2 linked regions of the Actinoalloteichus fjordicus genome follow. The protein of the gene in region 2 interacts with the protein of the main gene of each other region in a pairwise test. Links are inferred from orthologs where the notes say so. Each region holds a gene or a part of one and is shown on either strand. Other genes may lie near its edges. The genes, in order: ndk and UA74_RS25905.

Region 1 (3,098 bases), 4.3 Mb from region 2 along the record:
AGCAGGGCCGCGACGGCGAGGAAGGCCACGCCGGAGAAGGTGAGGCGCAGCATGATCCACAGCAGCTTCCCGCAGGCGATCTGCTCCGGGCTGATCGGCGTCGCGGTCACCGCCCAGAAGTTCTTCTGCCACTTGAAGCCGGACAGGACGGGATAGGTGGCCTCGCCCGCCGCGGTCTGCACGGCACCCACCACGAGCATCGCTGGCGCCAGGTACACCAGGTAGTCCAGGCCTCGGGTGGCCTCGCTCGGCTCGACGAGCGCTCCCATGCCCATGCCCATCGCCACCAGGAACAGCACCGGCAGCAGCACGCTGGAGATCAGCGTGGCGCGCCAGTTCAGCCGGTACCAGATCCACTGGCCCTCCAGAACCAGCAGGACCGAGGGGACGAAGCCCGATGCCCGGCCGGTGGAGGCTCTGGCCGTCGGCGGTGCGGCGTCCGAGGTTCGCGTCGTCATCGTCAGTCCACCAGCGTTCGTCCGGTCAGCCGGAGGAAGACGTCCTCCAGCGTGCTTCTGCGGACCAGACTCGACAGCGGCTCCACGTCGCGCCGGTGCACGGCGGCCAGCGACGCCTCGCCGTCGGCGGTGTAGAGCAGCACCCGGTCGGGCAGCACCTCGATGCGATCGGCGGTGTCGGCCACCAGGGGGGCGTACTGCTGCACCTCGCCGGGCGGGAACCGCAGTTCCAGGACCTCCCGGGTGCAGTAGTCCCTGATCAGCTCACGTGGTGAGCCCTCGGCGGCGATCCGGCCGCCGTCCATCACCACCAGCCGGTCGCAGAGCTGTTCGGCCTCGTCCATGTAGTGCGTGGTGATGATGAGCGTGACCCCGGCCTGCTTCAGCCGGAACAGTCGATCCCACAGCACGTGTCTGGCCTGCGGATCAAGCCCGGTCGTCGGCTCGTCCAACAACAGGACCTCGGGATCGTTGACCAGCGACCGTGCGATCGTGAGCCTGCGCTTCATCCCGCCGGACAGCGGTTCGACCTTGTCGGCGGCGCGGTCGGCAAGCTGGGCGAAGTCGAGCAGCTCCACGGCCTTCTCCCGCACGGCCGCGCGGGAGAGCCCGAAGTACCGGCCGTAGACCTGGAGGTTCTCCCGGACCGACAGTTCGAGGTCGAGGTTGTCCTGTTGGGGAACGACGCCGAGCCTGGCCCGGATCTTCGGGCCGTCGACGGCGGGGTCCATGCCGAGCACCCGCAGCTCGCCACCGGTGCGCGGGGAGACACAGGCGATCATCCGCATCGTCGAGGACTTGCCCGCGCCGTTGGGACCGAGGAAGCCGAAGGCCTCCCCGGCTCGCACGGCCACGTCGATCCCCCTGACGGCCTCGAAATCGCCGAACCGCTTGGTCAGGCCCTCCGCATGCACCAGGAAGCCGTTCATCGTCACGAGAGTGAAGGGTATGCCTCGACTCCGACAGAAGAAACCGAATTCGACGGTTCTCGGCCTGTGCGAAGGAGACGCGACGGCCGAACGACCGGTCGAACGGAGATCGACGGCGGAAGAGGGTCTGCCGGCCGACGGGCCTCGACCCGCCTGTGGAGCGGCATCGATGACGAACGGTCGATCGGCCCCGAGGTCAGGGCCGATCGACCCGGAGATCAGATGTTCGGGAACCAGAGCTTGATCTCGCGCTCGGCCGACTCCGGCGAGTCGGAGCCGTGGACCAGATTCGACTCCGTCTCCAGCGCGAGGTCGCCGCGCAGCGTGCCGGGGGTGGCCTTCTCGACCGGGTCGGTGCCGCCCGCAAGCTGCCGGAACGCCGGGATCGCCCTCGGGCCCTCGACGACCAGGGCCACCACGGGGCCGGAGGTGATGAAGTCGAGCAGCGATCCGAAGAACGGCTTGCCGTCGTGCTCGGCGTAGTGCTGCTCGGCGAGGTCACGGGTGACCACTCGCAGTTCGAGTGCGGCAAGGCGCAGGCCCTTGCGCTCGATGCGGGACACGACCTCGCCGACGAGGCCCCGTGCCACGCCGTCGGGCTTGACCAGGACCAGGGTGCGCTCGCTCACGGCCGCTCTCTCTCCTTGACGTCGGCCGACCCGGACGGTCGGCGTCGAGTGACGGCGGGTCTGCCGTCCGTTTCGTCTGAAAGCCTAGTCACGTACCGACGGGTGATCATCATCAGTCCGGCGGCGGCTGCTGGCTGGGCAGCCTGCCCTCGTCCATCCGGCGGGCGACGTCGAGCTTGAACCACACCAGCGCCGCCCACACCAGGGCGAACAGCACCCCGGGGATCAGTAGGAACGGCTCGACCAGCCCGGCGGCCAGCAGCAGGCCCTGGAGGCTGAGCGCCGCCGTCAGTCCCCAGCTGCGGCCCTGGACGCCCGAGGCGAGGAGCAGGAGCACGACGAGCACCAGGACGAAGGTCCAGCCGAGGCTGCCCGCCCCGTCGCCGAGGCGGCCGACGACCAGCAACGCGAGGGCGACGACGATCGCCTCCAGCACCAGCGCCCCCGCCAGCACACCGCGCAGCCCCTTCCAGGGGTCCACGGCGGGCGGCGGCACTGCCCCGGGCTGCTCGGCGGCGCCTTCGGTGGTCCCGGCCGCGCCTGCGGCCCGCTGCGCTGTGCCTGCCTGCACCGCATCGGGACCGGTCACGTCATCGCTCATTCCGGCTTCCTCCCGAAGAAGGCACGGGCCTCTCCTGCGGTCACGACGGATCCGGTGGCGACCACGCCCCGGCCCGCGGCTGGTTCGTCGGGGTCGTCGGTCTCGGCGGACATCCGCAGGGCCGTCTCCAGGGCCTCCCCCAGCGCCGGGGTCACCGTCACCCGCGACTCACCGAAGAGGCTGACCGCCAGCTCACCCAGTGCCTCGGCGGACAGCGCCCTCGGGGACGAGTTCTGGGTGACGACGAAGTGATCGACGACCGGCCCCAGCTCGGTGAGGATTCCGGCGGCGTCCTTGTCGCCGAGCACGCTCACCACGCCCACCAGCCGGTCGAAGGCGAACTCGGCGGCGATGGCCTCGCGCAGCGCCGTGGCGCCGTGTGGATTGTGCGCCGCGTCGACGAGGACGGTCGGCGCGGACCGGACCGGTTCGAGCCTGCCGGGGCTGTGCACTTCGGCGAACCCCTCCCGGATGACCTCGA
Region 2 (3,087 bases):
TCGGATCGCCCGGCTGAGGAAGCCGTATCAGGCGGCCCCGCCCCCGATCCCTGCCCTGCCGGGCCTGGGCGGCGGACGAGATGTGCTCCTCGGAGCCGCGCGGCGGGCCGCCAGGATGCCGACGGCCTGCGGCCCGGTCCTTGAGTTGATCCGCCGGTTCGGCGGCACGAGAAGGCCTACCTGGGTGCGCTGGGGGGTGCGGCGACACGCCCAGGCCCGAAGAGCGGACGGTGTCCTTGGCCACGCCCTTGCTGATGACCTCGTTCACCATGCTTTCCTCGTGAGCCGAGACTCGGATAGGTGAGGGACAGGAGGCGGAGGTGACCGAGACGACGGTGGCCGAGGTGCTGGCCGAGCTGGCCGCGCTCGAGGACCCTCGGGCCCGCAAGGTGAACGAGAGACACGGTGACGATCACGGCGTGAACCTCGGCAGGCTGCGCGCGCTCGCGAAGCGGCTGAAGACGCAGCAGGAGCTCGCCCTCGAGCTCTGGAGGACGGCGGACACCTCGGCGAGGCTGCTGGCACTCCTGATCTGCCGCCCGAAGGCCTTCGAGCGTGACGAGCTGGACGTCATGTTGCGTGAGGCGCGCACCCCGAAGGTGCAAGGCTGGCTGGTGAACTACGTGGTGAAGAAGAACCCGCACGCCGAACGACTACGCCTGGCCTGGTCCGGAGATCCGGACCCGGTGATCGCGAGTGCAGGGTGGGAGCTGACCACCGAGCGCGTGGTCAAGAAGCCCGAGGGCCTCGACCTCGCAGAACTGCTCGACGTCATCGAGGCGGCGATGAAGGACGCGCCTGCTCGGCTGCAGTGGGCGATGAACCACTGCCTGGCTCAGATCGGGATCGAGCACGCCGAGCACCGCGCCCGCGCCATCGAGATCGGTGAGCGCCTAGAGGTGCTCAAGGACTATCCGACGCCGCCGAACTGCACGTCTCCGTTCGCGCCTACCTGGATCACCGAGATGGTGCGTCGACAGCGGGACGGGTAGAAGCGTCCGTTCGGCTGCGGTTCCGAGCGCCCGCATCCGACCGCGCGCTGATCGACCCAGCGTGCATCGCCCGGACGCGAACCCGCTCCGGCGAAGGATGCTCCGCTCACCCGGCGATCCGTCGCAGGCGCACGAGGGGAATCCGGGCCGGGTCGGCGAGGGGCGACCAGGCAGCCGAGAAGCACGCCACCGACCAGCCGGTCACGCCCGGCCGGTCGACCGCCTCGACCGTTCGGTCGCCTCAGGGCAGCTTCCAGTCGACCGGCTGACCGCCCTGCTGTTCCAACAGCGCGTTGGCTCGGCTGAACGGCCGCGAGCCGAAGAAGCCGCCGCGCGCCGCCATCGGGCTCGGATGCGCGGACTCGATGCAGGGGACCCCCGGCATCATCGGCGCCAGGTTGCGGGCGTTGCGGCCCCACAGGATCGCAACCAGCGGGCCGCCCCGCGCAGCCAGCGCCTTGATGGCCTGCTCGGTGACCGCCTCCCAGCCCTTGCCCTTGTGCGAGTCGGACTTGCCGGTCTGCAGGGTGAGGACCCGGTTCAGCAGCAGGACGCCGTGATCCGCCCACGGGGTCAGATCGCCGGTGGAGGGCTTCGGGTGGCCGAGGTCGTCCGAGTACTCGGTGAAGATGTTGACCAGACTCGGCGGCAGCGGCCGCACCTCGGGGGCCACCGAGAAGCTGAAGCCGACGGCATGGCCCGGCCTCGGATAGGGATCCTGGCCGACGATCAGCACTCGGACCTCGTCGAACGGCTGGGTGAAGGCACGCAGGACGTGCTGCCCCGCAGGCAGGTACGTGCGGCCCTCCGCGATCTCGGCGCGCAGGAAGTCCCCCATGCGCGTGATCTGCTCGGCCACCGGCTCCATCGCCTTGGCCCAGCCGGGCTCCATGATTTCCGTCAAAGGACGTGCGGTCACGGAAAGCGACAATAGCGAGCCCTGCCGACACGTGATCGAGTAGCCCCATCGGCGTTCGCTCCCGCCGGAAGTGGCGCATCGTGCTCGCCTCGCCGCGGCCGACCGAGATCCACCTCCACGAAGGGGACGACGAACGACCAGCGGCATCGGCTCGCGCCGAACGTGGTTCTCGGTGGCAGGCTGCGGTGGGATCAAGGCCTGCTCGGATCGAGCGGCCCGACCCGGTCGTCCGTCATGACGGACGGGTCCGGGGTGGCCGCCCGGCGGCGACCACGCCGGAGCGGAGATTCCAGCGGCGGCACCGCCACCGACTCGCCTGCGGTTAGTCGAGGACCGCGATGGCCTCGACCTCCACCAGGAGGTCAGGCTCGGCCAGCGCCGCGACCCCGACGAGCGTGGCGGCAGGCGGGGTCGGCGTGCGACCCAGCTTCGCGAGGGCTCGCTCGATCCCCGCCACCAGCAGGGGCATCTTGTCAGGGGTCCAGTCCACGACGTAGACGGTGATCTTCGCCAGGTCGTCGAGGGTGCCGCCGACCGCCGCCAGCGCGGTGGCGACGTTGAGGTAGCACTGTTCGAGCTGGGCGGCGAAGTCGCCTTCGCCGACGCGGCCCCCCTCCGCGTCGCGGGCGACCTGGCCCGAGACGAACACCGTCCTCGATCCCGTAGCGACCGCCACCTGCCGATAGACGTCGACCTGCGGCAGCCCCTCGGGGTTCACCAGGGTGATGGCCATGCTGATCTCCTTCTCGCGCGAGCGGCGTGGATTCACAACCCGGTAACTATAGCAATGCAATGCTATGTAATCTGCCCGCATGGCCAGGACGAAGGATCCGGCGGTCCGCACCCTGCTGATCGAACGGGCCGCACACATGCTCCGGGTCCGGGAGCCCATCACCCTGCGCTCGCTGGTGGCAGGCACGGGCGTGTCGACGATGGCCGTCTACACCTACTTCGGCGGCATGGACGGCATGTGGAAGGCCCTTCGGCAAGAGGGCTTCACCCGCCTGGCGGCCCGATTCGCGGCGACGGCCGCCTCCGACGATCCGGTCGAGGACCTGACCGGCCTGATCGCCGCCTATCTCGGCAACGCCTTGGACCACTCCGATCTGTACCGGGTCATGTTCGACGCGAACTTCGACCTCGAAGACCTCGCGGCGGCGGACGCGACGTTGGAGT

The links.
Region 1: the proteins of UA74_RS25905 (region 2) and ndk interact in binary tests that used the Escherichia coli proteins (3 or more experiments, as listed by UniProt). The link is inferred for Actinoalloteichus fjordicus from one-to-one orthologs.

What each region holds. Positions count from the first base shown.
Region 1 is NZ_CP016076.1:1,811,848-1,814,945, reverse strand. Bases 312-3,098 are described here. They hold ndk (nucleoside-diphosphate kinase), read right to left. Parts: upstream 2,017-3,098; coding sequence 1,606-2,016; downstream 312-1,605. Other genes in these bases: folC (bifunctional tetrahydrofolate synthase/dihydrofolate synthase), read right to left, coding at 2,614-3,098; UA74_RS08230 (DUF4233 domain-containing protein), read right to left, coding at 2,129-2,617; UA74_RS08240 (ABC transporter ATP-binding protein), read right to left, coding at 461-1,387; UA74_RS08245 (ABC transporter permease), read right to left, coding at 312-458. Outside these bases: more of UA74_RS08245, read right to left, coding at 1-311. UniProt on the Escherichia coli protein: Major role in the synthesis of nucleoside triphosphates other than ATP. The ATP gamma phosphate is transferred to the NDP beta phosphate via a ping-pong mechanism, using a phosphorylated active-site intermediate.
Region 2 is NZ_CP016076.1:6,074,431-6,077,517, forward strand. What follows is about bases 73-2,848. They hold UA74_RS25905 (uracil-DNA glycosylase), read right to left. Parts: upstream 1,912-2,848; coding sequence 1,234-1,911; downstream 73-1,233. Other genes in these bases: UA74_RS25900 (DNA alkylation repair protein), read left to right, coding at 321-992; UA74_RS25910 (RidA family protein), read right to left, coding at 2,234-2,644; UA74_RS25915 (TetR/AcrR family transcriptional regulator), read left to right, coding at 2,724-2,848. Also shown: more of UA74_RS25915, read left to right, coding at 2,849-3,087. UniProt on the Escherichia coli protein: Excises uracil residues from the DNA which can arise as a result of misincorporation of dUMP residues by DNA polymerase or due to deamination of cytosine.